2 regions of the Streptomyces sp. NBC_00158 genome follow, and region 2 is predicted to be linked to the other one. Evidence: riboswitches for the same ligand, from Rfam matches in the RefSeq annotation. Region 2 holds a riboswitch; the other holds the start of a gene.
What was found. Region 2 has a riboswitch for cobalamin ahead of cobN (cobaltochelatase subunit CobN). Riboswitches for the same ligand answer to the same signal wherever they lie in the genome.
Positions count from the first base shown of each region.

Region 1: it holds a riboswitch for cobalamin, as region 2 does, so the genes downstream of both, metE (5-methyltetrahydropteroyltriglutamate--homocysteine S-methyltransferase) here and cobN (cobaltochelatase subunit CobN) in region 2, are expected to answer to the same signal.

Region 1 covers NZ_CP108161.1:7,216,343-7,223,609, reverse strand. The annotation lists gene metE (5-methyltetrahydropteroyltriglutamate--homocysteine S-methyltransferase) at 1-1,740, opposite strand, end outside; cobalamin riboswitch at 1,878-2,107, opposite strand; gene OG553_RS33055 (cation:proton antiporter) at 2,143-3,405, opposite strand; gene OG553_RS33050 (cation:proton antiporter regulatory subunit) at 3,413-3,883, opposite strand; gene OG553_RS33045 (sensor histidine kinase) at 4,163-5,116, shown strand; gene OG553_RS33040 (response regulator) at 5,113-5,787, shown strand; gene OG553_RS33035 (sugar transferase) at 6,556-7,267, shown strand, end outside.
Region 2 covers NZ_CP108161.1:1,292,256-1,299,522, reverse strand. The annotation lists gene cobN (cobaltochelatase subunit CobN) at 1-3,285, opposite strand, end outside; cobalamin riboswitch at 3,316-3,474, opposite strand; gene OG553_RS05875 (cobalamin biosynthesis protein CobG) at 3,798-5,069, shown strand; gene OG553_RS05870 (precorrin-8X methylmutase) at 5,074-5,721, shown strand; gene OG553_RS05865 (precorrin-2 C(20)-methyltransferase) at 5,718-7,226, shown strand.

The DNA.
Region 1 (7,267 bases), 5.9 Mb from region 2:
GCGTACGAAGGACCAGGCGAGCATGGTGACCGGGCCGGTGAGCATGCCCTTGACGGGCTTCGAGGTCAGGGACTGGGCGTAGGAGGTCCAGCGGACGGTCATCGGCCCGGGGCGGGAGACGTCCCCGGCGAGCACCGGCGGGCGGACGTAGCGGGTGCCGTAGGACTGGACCCAGCCGTGCTGGGTCGCGAGGTAGCCGGTGAGCTGCTCGGCGAAGTACTGCACCATGTCGTTGCGTTCGGGTTCGCCGTGGACGAGGACGTCGATGCCGGTCTTCTCCTGGAAGGCGATGACCTCGCCGATCTCCGCCTCGATGCGGGCCTCGTAGCCGGCCGCGTCGATCCGGCCGGCCCTCAGGTCGGCGCGGGCGGCCCGCAGTTCGCCGGTCTGCGGGAAGGAGCCGATCGTGGTCGTGGGCAGCAGCGGCAGGTCCAGTCGCGTCCGCTGGGCGGCGGTGCGCACCGCGTACGGCTGCGAGCGCCGTCCGTCCGCGTCGGTGACGGCCGCGGTGCGGGCCCGGACGGCCGGGTCCCGGGTGAGGGCGGATCCGGCGCGGGAGGCCAGGCCGGCCCGGTTCGCGGCGAGTTCGGCCGCGATGACGTCCGTGCCCCGGGCGAGTCCGCGGGCCAGGACGGAGACCTCCCGGGTCTTCTGCCGGGCGAACGCGAGCCAGCGGCGGACCTGCGGGTCGACGTCACGCTCGGCGTCGGCGTCCAGCGGTACGTGCAGCAGGGAGCAGGAGGCGGAGACGTCCACCCGCCCGGCGAGGCCGAGGAGGGTTCCCAGGGTGGTGAGGGACTTCTCGAAGTCGTTGATCCAGACGTTGCGGCCGTCGACGACACCCGCGACGAGCCGCTTGCCGGGCAGTCCGCCGATCGCCGCGAGGTCCGCCAGGTTGGCGGCGCCCGGTCCGGTGAAGTCGAGGGCGAGGCCGTCCACCGGGGCCTTGGCGAGGACCGGGAGCGCCTCGCCGAGCCGGCCGAAGTAGGAGGCGACCAGCAGCCGGGGGCGTTCGGCGGCGCCGCCGAGGTGGCGGTAGGCGCGGGCGGCGGCGTTCAGTTCCGCGGGGGTGCGGTCCTGCACGAGGGCCGGCTCGTCGAGCTGTACCCACTCGGCTCCGGCGGAGCGCAGCCGGGCGAGGACCTCGGCGTAGACGGGGAGCAGCCGGTCGAGCAGGGCCAGCGGGTCGAAGCCGGCGGGGACTCCCGGGGCGGGCTTGGCCAGCAGCAGGTAGGTGACCGGGCCGACGAGGACCGGGCGGGCGGTGTGCCCGAGGGCCAGTGCCTCCTCCAGCTCGGCGACCTGCCGGGCGGGGTCCGCGGTGAAGACGGTGTCGGGGCCGAGCTCGGGGACCAGGTAGTGGTAGTTGGTGTCGAACCACTTGGTCATCTCCAGCGGGGCGGCGGTGTCGCTGCCGCGGGCCATCGCGAAGTAGCCGTCGAGGGGGTCCTCGTCGACCGCCGCGCGGTGGCGTGCGGGGACGGCGCCGACCATGACGCTGGTGTCGAGGACGTGGTCGTAGTACGAGAAGTCGCCGGTCGGGACCTCGTGGACGCCGGCCTCGGCCAGCTGCCGCCAGTTCGACCGGCGCAGGCCGGCCGCGGTCTCCCGGAGGGCGGCGGCACAGACGCGGCCCTTCCAGTAGCCCTCGACGGCCTTCTTCAGTTCACGGTCCTGGCCCTGGCGGGGGTAGCCGTACACGGTGGCGCTCGCCGCCGCGGCTGTGGGCTTCGCTGTCACTGGTCTCTCCTTCGCGAGACGTGTCCGGGAACGTCCCGGTGAGGGGACGCGGGGACGCGAAGGAGCGGCGGGTCGCGCGGGGCGCCCGCTGCCGCCGACCCGCCCACGAGGTCACCGGGATGTCCGTACGCGGTTGGGTCCGCGTACGGGCAGCGGGCAGGTCTTCGGACTCGCGGGCACGTCTGCCGGGTTCTCCCGGCGGGCTCCTACTGGCCGTCGCTTCCCGGGACCGTCGTCCGGTCCCAGTGCGTATGACGGCGGTCGTTCCCGCTCACCGCTGCGGGGCAGTCCCGGATTCCCACCGGGTTCCCTCTTACGACGCATCCCGCCTGGCGGACGGGGGCGAACCAGCTGCACCCGCCACCCTAGGCGGAGCGTCCCGTCAGCGGCGAGCGGATTCCGTCATTCGGACGGGCGGACGAGACGGACCGGGTCCTGCGCCGGCTCCCGCGCGCCCTCCGGCGCCCCGGAGTGCGGGCGTTGTGCCGGGCGGGGCCCCCGCGGCCGGGTGCGGCGTCCGGCGATCCAGGCCGCGGCGGGTTCGGTGTAGCGGGCGGTGAGCGGGCCGATGACCACGAGGATCAGCACGTAGGCGGTGGCGAGCGGTCCCAGGGCGGGTTCGACGCCCGCGGTGACGGCGAGGCCGGCGATGACGATGGAGAACTCGCCGCGCGCCACGAGCGTGCCGCCGGCCCGCCAGCGTCCCTTGACCCCGACGCCGGCGCGCCGGGCCGCCCAGTACCCGGTCGCGATCTTCGTGCCTGCCGTGACCACGGCGAGGGCCAGCGCGGGCAGCAGGACGGGCGGGATGCTCGCGGGGTCGGTGTGCAGGCCGAAGAAGACGAAGAACACGGCGGCGAACAGGTCGCGCAGCGGGCTCAGCAGGCTGTGCGTGCCCTCCGCGACCTCCCCGGAGAGGGCGATGCCGACGAGGAACGCGCCGACGGCCGCGGAGACCTGGAGCTGCTGGGCGATGCCCGCCACGAGCAGGGTCAGGCCGAGGACCACGAGGAGGAGCTTCTCCGGGTCGTCGCTGGAGACGAAGCGGGAGATGTGGCGTCCGTAGCGGACGGCCACGAACAGGACCGCCCCGGCGACGCCGAGGGCGATGGCCAGCGTGGCGCTGCCCGCGGCCAGGCTGACGCCGGCGAGGAGGGCGGTGATGATCGGCAGGTAGACGGCCATCGCGAGGTCTTCGAGGACCAGGATGCTGAGGATGACCGGGGTCTCGCGGTTGCCGACGCGGCCCAGGTCTCCCATGACCTTGGCGATCACCCCGGAGGAGGAGATCCAGGTGACCCCGGCCAGGACCACGGCGGCGACCGGGCCCCAGCCCATGAGCAGGGCGGCGACGGCTCCGGGTACGGCGTTCAGGGCGAAGTCGACCAGTCCGGCCGGGTACTGGGTCTTGAGGTTGGAGACCAGGTCGGAGGCGGTGTACTCCAGGCCCAGCATCAGCAGGAGCAGTATCACTCCGATCTCGGCGCCGATCGCGACGAACTCCTCGCTCGCGCCCATGGGCAGGAGTCCGCCGGTGCCGAAGGCGAGACCGGCCAGCAGGTAGAGGGGTATCGGGGAGAAGCTGAAGCGGCCGGCGAGTCTGCCCAGCAGGCCGAGGCCCAGGATGATCGCACCGAACTCGATCAGGAAGACGGCGGAGTGCACGGGTCGCTCACTCCCGTCCGAGTATGGCCGCGGCGGCGTCCACGCCCTCGCGGGTGCCGATGACGATGAGCGTGTCCCCGCCGGCGAGGCGGAAGTCGGGCGCGGGCGCGGGGCGGGCCTCGGCGCGGCGCAGCACGGCCACGATGGACACGCCGGTCTCGGTGCGCATCCGGGTCTCCCCCAGGAGGCGGCCGTTCCAGTGGGAGTGGGCCGACAGCTCGATCCGTTCGGCGACCAGACCGAGGTCGGTGGTGTGCAGGAGGTTCGGGCTGTGGTGGGCGGGCATGAGCGCGTCGATCAGCGAGGCGGTCTCCGGGCCCGTCAGGCGCAGCGAGTGCGCGCACGCGTCGGGGTCGTCGGCCCGGTACAGGTTCACCGTCCGTGTTCCGTCCCGGTGCGCGATCACCGACAGGTGCCGGCGTTCGCGGGTGGTGAGGTCGTACTGGACCCCGATGCCGGGCAGCGGCGTTGTGCTCATCCGTGGAGCAGGCACGGCTGTCCCCCCTCGTGTTCGTTCCGTACGTGGTGCCGACTCGCTGCGGGCTCGGTCCCCGGCGGGGGAGGGCCGGTCGGCGCGCACATCCTGCCACTTTCCGGGCGCCCGCAATATGGGTGCCGGCACGGATGGACAGCGGCCTGCCGCCCCCTGAGGATGGGGCCGGGGAAGTAGGCTTCGCCGCAGGTCAGCGGGGTGGTCGGGAGGCGGCCGCAGGGCTGTGACTGATGCTGGGGGACCGGCTGGAAAGGGTATGTGGCCGTGTCGTTGTACTGGCGGATCTTCCTCCTGAACGCGGGCGTCCTGGCCGTCGCGGTGGCCCTGCTGCTCGGCCCGGTGACGGTCTCCACGCCGGTGCTGTTCGGCGAGGCGCTGGTCCTGCTCGGCGGGTTGGCGGCGATGCTGGTCGTCAACGCGGTCCTGCTCAGGGTCGGCCTGGCCCCGCTCGCCCGGCTGAACCGGGCCATGGCCACGGCCGACCTCCTCCAGCCCGGAGCCCGGCCGGCGGTGGCCGGGGACGGGGAGATCGCCGCGCTCACCCGGACCTTCAACGCGATGCTGGACCGGCTGGAGGCCGAGCGGGCCACGAGCAGCGGGCGGGTCCTCACCGCGCTGGAGGCCGAGCGCAAGCGCATCGCCCGGGAGCTCCACGACGAGATCGGCCAGACCCTGACCGCGGTCCTCCTGCAGATCAAGCACGCGGCCGACCGCGCTCCCGAACCGGTGCGCTCCGACCTGCACCAGGCGCAGGAGACCACCCGGGCCAGTCTCGACGAGATCCGGCGCATCGCCCGCCGGCTGCGCCCGGGCGTGCTGGAGGAGCTCGGCCTGCACAGCGCGCTGCGTTCCCTGGCCTCCGAGTTCACCACCGCGCGCCTGGGCGTCACCGCCCACATCACGCCGGGCCTGCCCGGCCTCGACCCGGCCGCCGAACTCGTCCTCTACCGCGTGGCCCAGGAAGGCCTGACGAACGCCGCCCGCCACTCCGGTGCCGGCCGCGCCGAGGTGCACCTGCGCCCGCTCCCCCGCGGCGGGGTCTGCCTGCTGGTGGACGACGACGGCCACGGGCCCGGCGGGGCGCCCGAGGGGGCCGGCATCCGGGGGATGCGCGAACGCGCGCTGCTCATCGGAGCCGAACTCCGGGTCGGGGACGGCCCGCACGGCGGCACCCGGGTCCGCCTCGACATCACCGGCGGCGCGGGGGCGCCGCGATGACCCGGGCGCCCCGGCCCCTCCCCCGGCCGGCCCGGATCCTGCTCGCCGACGACCACACCCTCGTGCGGCGCGGCGTACGCCTCATCCTGGATTCCGAACCGGACCTGACCGTGGTCGCGGAGGCGGCCGACGGGGCCGAGGCCGTCGCCCTGGCCCGCGGCCTCGACGTCGACCTCGCCGTCCTCGACATCGCCATGCCCCGCCGGACCGGTCTGCAGGCGGCCCGTGAACTCGCGCGCGTCCGGCCGGACCTGCGGATCCTGATGCTCACGATGTACGACAACGAGCAGTACTTCTTCGAAGCCCTGCGGGCGGGGGCCTCCGGCTACGTCCTCAAATCGGTCGCCGACCGCGACCTCGTGGAAGCCTGCCGCTCGGCGCTGCGGGACGAACCGTTCATCTACCCCGGCGCGGAGACCACCCTCATCCGCACGTACCTCGACCGCGCCCGCTCCGGGGGACCGCTGCCGGACCGGCCCATCACGGAACGCGAGGAGGAGATCCTCAAACTCGTCGCCGAGGGCCACAGTTCCAAGGAGATCGGCGACCTGCTCGTCATCAGTCCCAAGACCGTCGAGCGCCACCGCGCCAACCTGCTGCAGAAGCTGGGGCTGCGCGACCGCCTCGAACTCACCCGCTACGCCATCCGGTCCGGCCTGATCGAGCCCTGAGAGCACGCGCGGGGAGGCGGAGCGGGCCGTTCCGGGTCGGGCCGCCCCCGGCCCGGGGTCACGCGGGGCGCATGTGCCCGCCCCCGCGCACCGGGTGTGCGCCGGGCCGGGGAGCCGTTCGACACCCGCCCGGCCGCCGCACGCCGGCGGAGGGAGCGCGGCGGACCCGTCTCCGCGCCCGCCGAGGGGCGGAACGCGGGGCTCCGGCCAAACCGGAAGCAGGGGGCGCACGGTTGCGCGGCACGGCCCGGATGGCCGGTTCGGCGGCCTTGACCTGGGGCGAAAGGGCGTGCTGCACGGGGGCGAAGTCCCGGGCGCCCACCGATCCGTGGAACCCTTCCGAAGGCTTGAACACGAATTTCACACATCTGCTCTTCATACCGGCTCGCCATGGTCTAGATTGACCGTGCTTCAGCTGTTCGTACACGAGCAACCAGTAAACGATCTACAGACGATCTAAAGGCCAGGCGCTACGGAAAGCGAGCAATCACGTCCCCCCGGTACGAGGCGTGGGGGATGATCAATTGGCGGGGCCCGGGGACGGGCCCTTGGGTGCGGGGGAGCACCCGGGGGTTTAGGCGGGTTCTCGCGCACGTCCGAAAACCGGCGGGGCATGCTGTTGGCTGCCGCCGGGGTGGTTGTCCGAGCGGTTCCAGACGGCCGGGGGGGGATCCCGGGGAGGAACGGCGCGGTCGGGAGGCGGGGGTCTCCCGGCGGAGCACAGTGATTGGCGAACACGTCGTACCACTGGGGACCTTGGGGGGTTCTGTGCGGCAAGGGGGATTAGTCAGCCCGTTCCCGTCGGCGCGCGGGCGTCTGGCGAACGGGGCGATCAGTCGGCCCGCAAGTGACTGGGAGCAGCGGTACCGACGTACCGTGATCACCAGCGATACGGTGGCCACCGCTCTCGTGGTGGCGTCCATCGGCAACTTCTTCGGGGCTCGGGACGCGGCCAACTGGCACGAGAAATGGGGAATTCTCGCATTCGGCACCGAACTTCTGGTATTGGCCGCACTGGCCGTCAACCGGTCGTGGGTTCCGGCGGTTCTCGGCCAGGGTGCCGAGGAATTCCGCCGGCTCGGCCGCTCGTTGTTCACGGCGACCGTCCTACTGGCGCTGGGCGGGATCGCACTCGCCTCGCGAAACATCAAACTCTGGATCTTCGTAGCAATACCCGCGATCGCGCTCGTCACCATGACGACGCGTTATCTGCTCCGCCTCTGGCTGCACAAACAGCGCAAGGAGGGGCAGTGCCTGCGGCCGGTGCTGGCCGCCGGGAGCCCCGCCACCCTGCGGGACCTGATCACCCGCACCCGCAAGTTCCCGCACCTCGGCTGGCGGGTGGAAGCGGTCTGCACGACGGACGGCACCGGGCTCGGCGGGGACGGTGACCAGCTCGACGGCGTACCGGTCGTCGGCCGGCTGGCCGACGTCGCCAACCACGTCCGCCGGGACGGCTACCGGGTCGTCGCGGTCACCC
Region 2 (7,267 bases):
GCGGGCCCGGAAGACGCGGGAGGTCTCCTCGACCAGGGTGCGGGTCTTGACCGTCTCCGGGCGGGTGGAGTCGCCGATGTACGCCTCGGGAGCCGTGCCGCGCAGGGCGCGGACGGTGGCCACCATGCCGCCGTGGTACTGGAAGTAGTCGTCGGAGTCGGCGATGTCGTGCTCGCGGGTGTCCGTGTTCTTCGCGGCGACCGTGATGCGCTTGTACGCGGTCTCCATCTCGGTGCGCGCCGGACGGCCCTCCAGGCCGCGGCCGTACGCGTAGCCGCCCCAGACCGTGTAGACCTCCGCCAGGTCGGCGTCCGTGCGCCAGTCGCGGGAGTCGATCAGCTGGAGGATGCCCGCCCCGTAGGTGCCCGGACGGGAGCCGAAGATGCGGGTGGTGGCCTTGCGCTCGTCGCCGTGCACGGCCAGGTCCGCCTGGGCGTGCGCCCGGACGTAGTTGTCCGCCTCGGGCTCGTCCAGCGAGGCCGCCAGCCGGACCGCGTCGTCCAGGAGGCCGATGACGTGCGGGAACGCGTCGCGGAAGAAGCCCGAGATGCGCAGGGTCACGTCGATGCGGGGGCGCCCGAGCTCGGCCGGGGGGATCGCCTCGATGCCGGTGACGCGGCGCGAGGCCTCGTCCCAGACCGGGCGGACGCCGAGCAGGGCGAGGGCCTCGGCCACGTCGTCGCCGGCCGTGCGCATCGCGCTCGTGCCCCACAGGGACAGGCCCACCGAGGCCGGCCACTCGTCGTCGTGGTCGGCGCGGTAGCGGGCGAGGAGCGAGTCCGCGAGGGCCTGGCCCGTCTCCCAGGCCAGCCGGGAGGGCACGGCCTTCGGGTCGACCGAGTAGAAGTTGCGGCCCGTCGGGAGGACGTTGACCAGGCCGCGCAGCGGGGAGCCCGACGGGCCGGCCGGGACGAACCCGCCGTCGAGGGCGCGGACGACGTGGGCGATCTCGTCCGTGGTGCCGGCCAGGCGGGGGACGACCTCGTCGGCCGCGAAGGCCAGCACGTCGGCGACCTCGGCGGGGTGCCCGGCCGCGACCGGGGCGACCGCGTCGCGGGACCAGTCCGCGTCCTCCATCGCCTGGACCAGCGCGCGGGCCGTCTCCTCGACCGCGTCCGCGGAGGTGCGCGTCGCCGCCGACTCGTCGAGGCCGAGGGCCTCGCGCAGGCCGGGCAGGGCGGCGGTACCGCCCCAGATCTGACGGGCTCGGAGGATCGAGAGGACCAGGTTCACCCGGGCCTCACCGGTCGGGGCGCCGCCGAGGACGTGCAGGCCGTCGCGGATCTGGGCGTCCTTGACCTCGCACAGCCAGCCGTCGACGTGCAGCAGGAAGTCGTCGAAGCCGTCGTCGTCCGGGCGCTCGTCCAGGCCCAGGTCGTGGTCGAGCTTCGCCGCCTGGATCAGCGTCCAGATCTGGGCGCGGATCGCCGGGAGCTTCGACGGGTCCATGGAGCTGATCTGGGCGTACTCGTCCAGGTGCTGCTCCAGGCGCGCGATGTCGCCGTACGACTCCGCGCGGGCCATCGGCGGCACCAGGTGGTCGACGAGGGTCGCGTGCACGCGGCGCTTGGCCTGCGTGCCCTCACCCGGGTCGTTCACCAGGAACGGGTAGACGAGGGGCAGGTCGCCGAGGGCCGCGTCCGGGGCGCAGGACGCCGAGAGGCCCGCGTTCTTGCCCGGCAGCCACTCCAGGTTGCCGTGCTTGCCGAGGTGGATCATCGCGTCGGCGCCGAAGCCGCCGTCCTCGGCCGCCGCCTGGATCCAGCGGTACGCCGCCAGGTAGTGGTGCGAGGGCGGCAGGTCCGGGTCGTGGTAGATCGCGATCGGGTTCTCGCCGAAGCCGCGCGGCGGCTGGATGAGGATGAGCAGGTTCCCGCGGCGCAGGGCCGCGAGGACGATGTCGCCGTCCGGGTTCGAGGAACGGTCCACGAACATGTTGCCCGGGGCCTCGCCCCAGTGCTCCTCGACGCTCTCGCGGAGGTCCGCGGGCAGCTCGGCGAACCAGCGCCGGTAGTCGGCGGCCGGGATGCGGACCGGGTTGCGGGCCAGCTGCTCCTCGGTCAGCCAGTCCTGGTCGTGGCCGCCGGCCTCGATCAGGGCGCGGATCAGCTCGTCGCCGTCGCCGGAGACCAGACCGGGGATCTCCGCCGTGGGGCCGAAGTCGTAGCCCTGCGCGATCAGGGTGCGCAGCAGCTCGACGGCGCTGGCCGGGGTGTCCAGGCCGACGGCGTTGCCGATGCGGGAGTGCTTGGTCGGGTACGCGGACAGGACGAGGGCGATCTTCTTGTCGCGGCGCTCGATGTGGCGCAGGCGGGCGTGGCGCACCGCGATGCCGGCGACGCGGGCGGCCCGCTCGGGGTCGGCCACGTACGCGGGCAGGCCGTCCTCGTCGATCTCCTTGAAGGAGAACGGGACGGTGATCAGACGGCCGTCGAACTCCGGGACGGCGACCTGGGTGGCGGCGTCGAGCGGCGACAGGCCCTCGTCGTTCTCCTCCCAGTTGCCCCGCGAGCCCGTCAGGCAGAGCGCCTGGAGGATCGGCACGCCCAGCCCGGCCAGCGCGCCCGCGTCCCAGGACTCGTCGTCCCCGCCGGCGGAGGCGGTGGCGGGACGGGTGCCGCCTGCGGCCAGCACCGTGGTGACGATCGCGTCGGCGGAGGACAGGGCCTGGAGGAGCTCCGGCTCCGGGGTGCGCAGGGAGGACACGTAGAGGGGGAGCGGCTGCCCGCCCTTGGCCTCGATGGCGTCGCAGAGGGCGTGCACGAAGGAGGTGTTGCCGCTCATCTGGTGCGCGCGGTAGTACAGCACCGCGACCTGCGGGCCGGAGGCCTGCGCGGGGGTCCGCTCCAGGGCGCCCCAGGTGGGGGAGGCGGCGGCGGGCTCGAAGCCGTGGCCGGTGAGGAGCACGGTGTCGGAGAGGAAGCGGGCCAGCTGGTCGAGGTTGGCCGGGCCGCCGTGCGCGAGGTAGCGGTGTGCCTCGGCCGCGATGCCGATCGGGACCGTGGAGGCCTCCATCAGCTGCGCGTCGGGGGCCTGTTCGCCGGTCAGCACGACCACCGGGCGGGTCTGGCCGGCGGCGAGGAGCACGTCGAGGCCCTCCTGCCAGGCGCGGAGCCCGCCGAGGAGGCGTACGACGACCAGCCCGACCCCGTCGAGCATGCCGGGCAGGTCGTCCAGGGGGAGGCGGGAGGGGTTCGCGAACCGGTACGGCACGGGGCCGCCGCCGACGTTCGCGGCGCGGGCGCTGAGCAGATCGGTGTCGGACGTCGACAGCAGCAGGATCATGCGGCGGCAGGCCTTCCTCGGGGTTTCCGCGCCCCGGGCAGTGAGGACGGCGGGAGTTCCTGACTCACCCGGCCGATCGCTCCGCGGGGTTCACAGTGGCGGGACCGCGCCGGAATCGCACCGGGCTTCCTCCCATGTCGCCGTCCTCGGCGATGACGGGCCGAACGGTCCGTCGGAAGGTCATCTTAGGGGGCCTTTCCCCTGGCCGGGAGTGGGGGTGGGCGGGGTGGTGCCGCTGGGGCGGGTGGGGTGTCGCTGCGCGGCTTGCTCCCCGCCCCGCCCTTCGCCCCTTCCCCCGGGGCTCCGCCCCGGACCCGCTCCGGGGCCGCGCTCCGGGCCCGTGCCCCGGGCCCGCGTCGGGCTGTGGCGCCGGGCCCCGTCGGGGCTGCGGCCCGGGTCCGGTCGGGGCGCCGGTGTTCCGGGTGCTGGTAGTGGGGCGGGGGCAGCCGGGCGGGGTGGATCCGCTGGTTGGGGTGGTGACGGACACAGGTCCGGGGTGGGGAATCGTGGGTATGCTCGCGGCCATGCCCCAGCCCCCCTCCGCCGCATCGCGGGACAAACCCGCCATACGCGACCGCGGCGACGCCTGCCCCGGCGCGCTGCGGCTGCATGCCGCCGACGACGGGTACCTGGCGCGCGTCCGGATCCCCGGCGGGCTGCTCACCACCGCCCAGGCCTCCGTGCTCGGGCTCGCCGCGGACCGGTTCGGGGACGGGCACCTGGAACTCACCTCGCGCGGCAACGTCCAGCTGCGCGGCCTCGCCGACGGCTGCGGCGCCGGCCTCGCCGAGCTGCTCGACGGCGCCGGGCTACTGCCCGCGCCCGGACACGAGCGGGTCCGCAACGTCGTGGCCTCCCCGCTGGGCGGGCCCCGCCTCGTGGACCGGGTCCGGGAGCTCGACCGGCTCCTGTGCGGCAGCGCCCGCGCGACGGGCCTGTCCGGACGGTTCCTGTTCGCCCTCGACGACGGGCGCGGGGACGTTGCCGCCCTCGACCCCGACGTGACCCTGCTCGGCGGCGGTGACCGGGTGCTGGTGCGGCTCGGAGCCGCGGCCGGGGCCGTGGAGGTGGCCGCGGCCGACGCGCCCCGGGCGGCCCTGCTGGCCGCCGAGTACTTCCTCGACGCCGCCGACGCGGCCGGGACGCGGGCCTGGCGGGTCGCCGAGCTGCCCGACGGACACGCCCTGGACGGCGGGGAGTTCGCCCGGCGGCTGGCCGCCGCCGGGGTCGGCGCCGAGCGCCTGCCCGAGGTGGCGTGGCCGTACGCGGAACCGGCCCGGCCCGGGGTGCACGGCGACGCGCTGTGCGTGCTGCCCCCGCTCGGCCGGCTCGGCTCCGCCCAGTGGCGGCTGCTGGCCGAGGTCGCCGAAGCCGCCGGCGGAGGGCTGCGCGTCACCCCGTGGCGCAGTGTCGTCCTGCCGGGCGCGGGGACCCCGGGGCCCGTCGACGGCGCCGCCCGGCTGGCGGAGGCCGGACTGGTGACCCGCCCCGGTGAACCCTGGCAGACCGTCACCGCCTGTACGGGAAAGCCCGGTTGCGCCAAGTCCCTCGCGGACGTGCGCGCCGACGCGCGTGCCGTCGTAACGAAGGACGGTGCCGCGGTCGCGCTGCCCGTGCACTGGTCCGGCTGCGCCCGACGGTGCGGGCACCCGCGCGGCACCGCCTGGCTGGACCTCGTCGCCACCCCCGACGGGTACGAACTCGACGGCCGGCCCACCCCCTTCGCAGACCTGGCGGCCGCCCTCACGGCCGCACGCACCACCACAACACCCGCATCGCAGTGAAGAAATGAGCGAGTACACCGTGTTCGAGTACGAGAAGGACGGCGCCGCGATCTACCGCCAGTCCTTTGCCACGATCCGCGCCGAGGCGGACCTCTCCGGGCTGCCCGCCTCGGTCGCCCAGGTCGCGGTGCGCATGATTCACGCCTGTGGCATGACCGACCTCCCCCAGGACCTCGGCTACACCCCCGACGTCGTCCTGCGGGCCCGTGCCGCCCTGCACGCCGGCGCCCCGATCCTGTGCGACGTCCAGATGGTCGCAAGCGGCGTCACCCGCAAGCGGCTGCCCGCCGGCAACGAGGTGGTCTGCACCCTCTCCGACCCGGCCGTGCCCGCCCTCGCCGCGAAGATGGGCACCACGCGCAGCGCCGCCGCCCTTGAGGTCTGGCGCGACCGGGGCCTGCTGGAGAACTCCGTGATCGCCGTCGGCAACGCGCCGACCGCCCTGTTCCGGCTGCTGGAGATGATCGAGGAGGGCGCGCCGCGCCCCGCCGCCGTCATCGGCGTGCCCGTGGGCTTCATCGGCGCCGCCGAGTCCAAGGACGCCCTCGCCGCCCACCCCTCCGGCCTCGACCACCTGATCGTGCGGGGCCGGCGCGGCGGCAGCGCCATCGCGGCCGCCGCGATCAACGCGATCGCGAGCGAGGAAGAATGAGCGACCGTCAGGACCAGGACCCCAGGGGCAAGCTCTACGGTGTCGGGCTCGGCCCCGGCGACCCCTCCCTGATGACCCTGCGGGCCGTCGAGGTGATCGCCGAGGCGGACGTCGTCGCCTACCACAGCGCCCGCCACGGCCGCTCCATCGCCCGCTCGATCGCCGCGAAGCACCTGCGCTCCGACCACGTCGAGGAACCGCTGGTCTATCCGGTCACCACCGAGACCACCGACCACCCCGGCGGCTACCAGGGCGCCATGGAGGAGTTCTACGAGGCCTCCGCCGCCCGGCTGGCCGCCCACCTGGACGCCGGCCGCACCGTCGCCGTCCTCGCGGAGGGCGACCCGCTCTTCTACGGCTCGTACATGCACATGCACAAGCGGCTCGCGGACCGGTACGAGGCCGAGGTGATCCCCGGCGTCACCTCCGTGAGCGCCGCCGCCGCCCGGCTCGGCACCCCGCTCGTGGAGGGCGAGGAGGTGCTGACGATCCTCCCCGGCACCCTGCCCGAGGAGGAGCTCACCGCACGCCTCGCCGCCACCGACTCGGCCGTCGTGATGAAGCTCGGCCGTACCTTCCCCGCCGTCCGGCGGGCGATGGAGGGCAGCGGCCGGCTCGCCGAGGCCCGCTACGTGGAGCGCGCCACGATGGAGGGGGAGCGGACCGGGGTCCTGGCGGACACCGACCCGGACAGCGTCCCGTACTTCGCCGTCGCCGTCGTGCCCAGCCGGATCGGGAATCCGGGCAGCGTGCCCTCCGGCCCCGGCGAGGTCGCGGTCGTCGGCACCGGCCCCGCGGGGCCGCTGTGGCTGACCCCGGAGACCCGGCGGGCGCTGGCCGACGCGGAGGTCCTCGTCGGCTACACCACCTACCTGGACCGGGTCCCGGTCAAGCCGGGCCAGGTGCGGCACGGCTCCGACAACAAGGTGGAGTCCGAGCGGGCCGAGTTCGCCCTCGACCTCGCCCGGCGCGGCAAGCGGGTGGCCGTGGTCTCCGGCGGCGACCCCGGGGTGTTCGCCATGGCCACCGCCGTCCTGGAGGTGGCCGGGCAGGCCCCGTACGAGGACGTCCCCGTACGGGTGCTGCCGGGCGTGACCGCCGCCAACGCGGCGGCCGCCGCGGCCGGGGCCCCGCTGGGCCACGACTACGCCACCATCTCGCTGTCCGACCGGCTCAAGCCGTGGGAGGTCATCGCGGAGCGGCTGCGCGCGGCCGCCGCCGCCGACCTGGTGCTCGCCCTGTACAACCCGGGCTCGCGCAGCCGGACCTGGCAGGTCGCCAAGGCCAAGGACCTGCTGCTGGAGCTGCGCGCCCCGCAGACGCCGGTGGTCGTGGCACGGGACGTGGGCGGCCCGGAGCAGTCGGTGCGGGTGCTGACGCTCGCCGAACTGGAGCCGTCCGAGGTGGACATGCGCACGATCCTGCTCATCGGCTCCTCGCAGACCCAGGTCACGCGCCGGCCCGACGGCTCGCGCGTGACGTGGACGCCGCGCCGCTACGCGTGAGCGGCCGAACACGGGTGCGGCCCCGGGGGAGAACCCCGGGG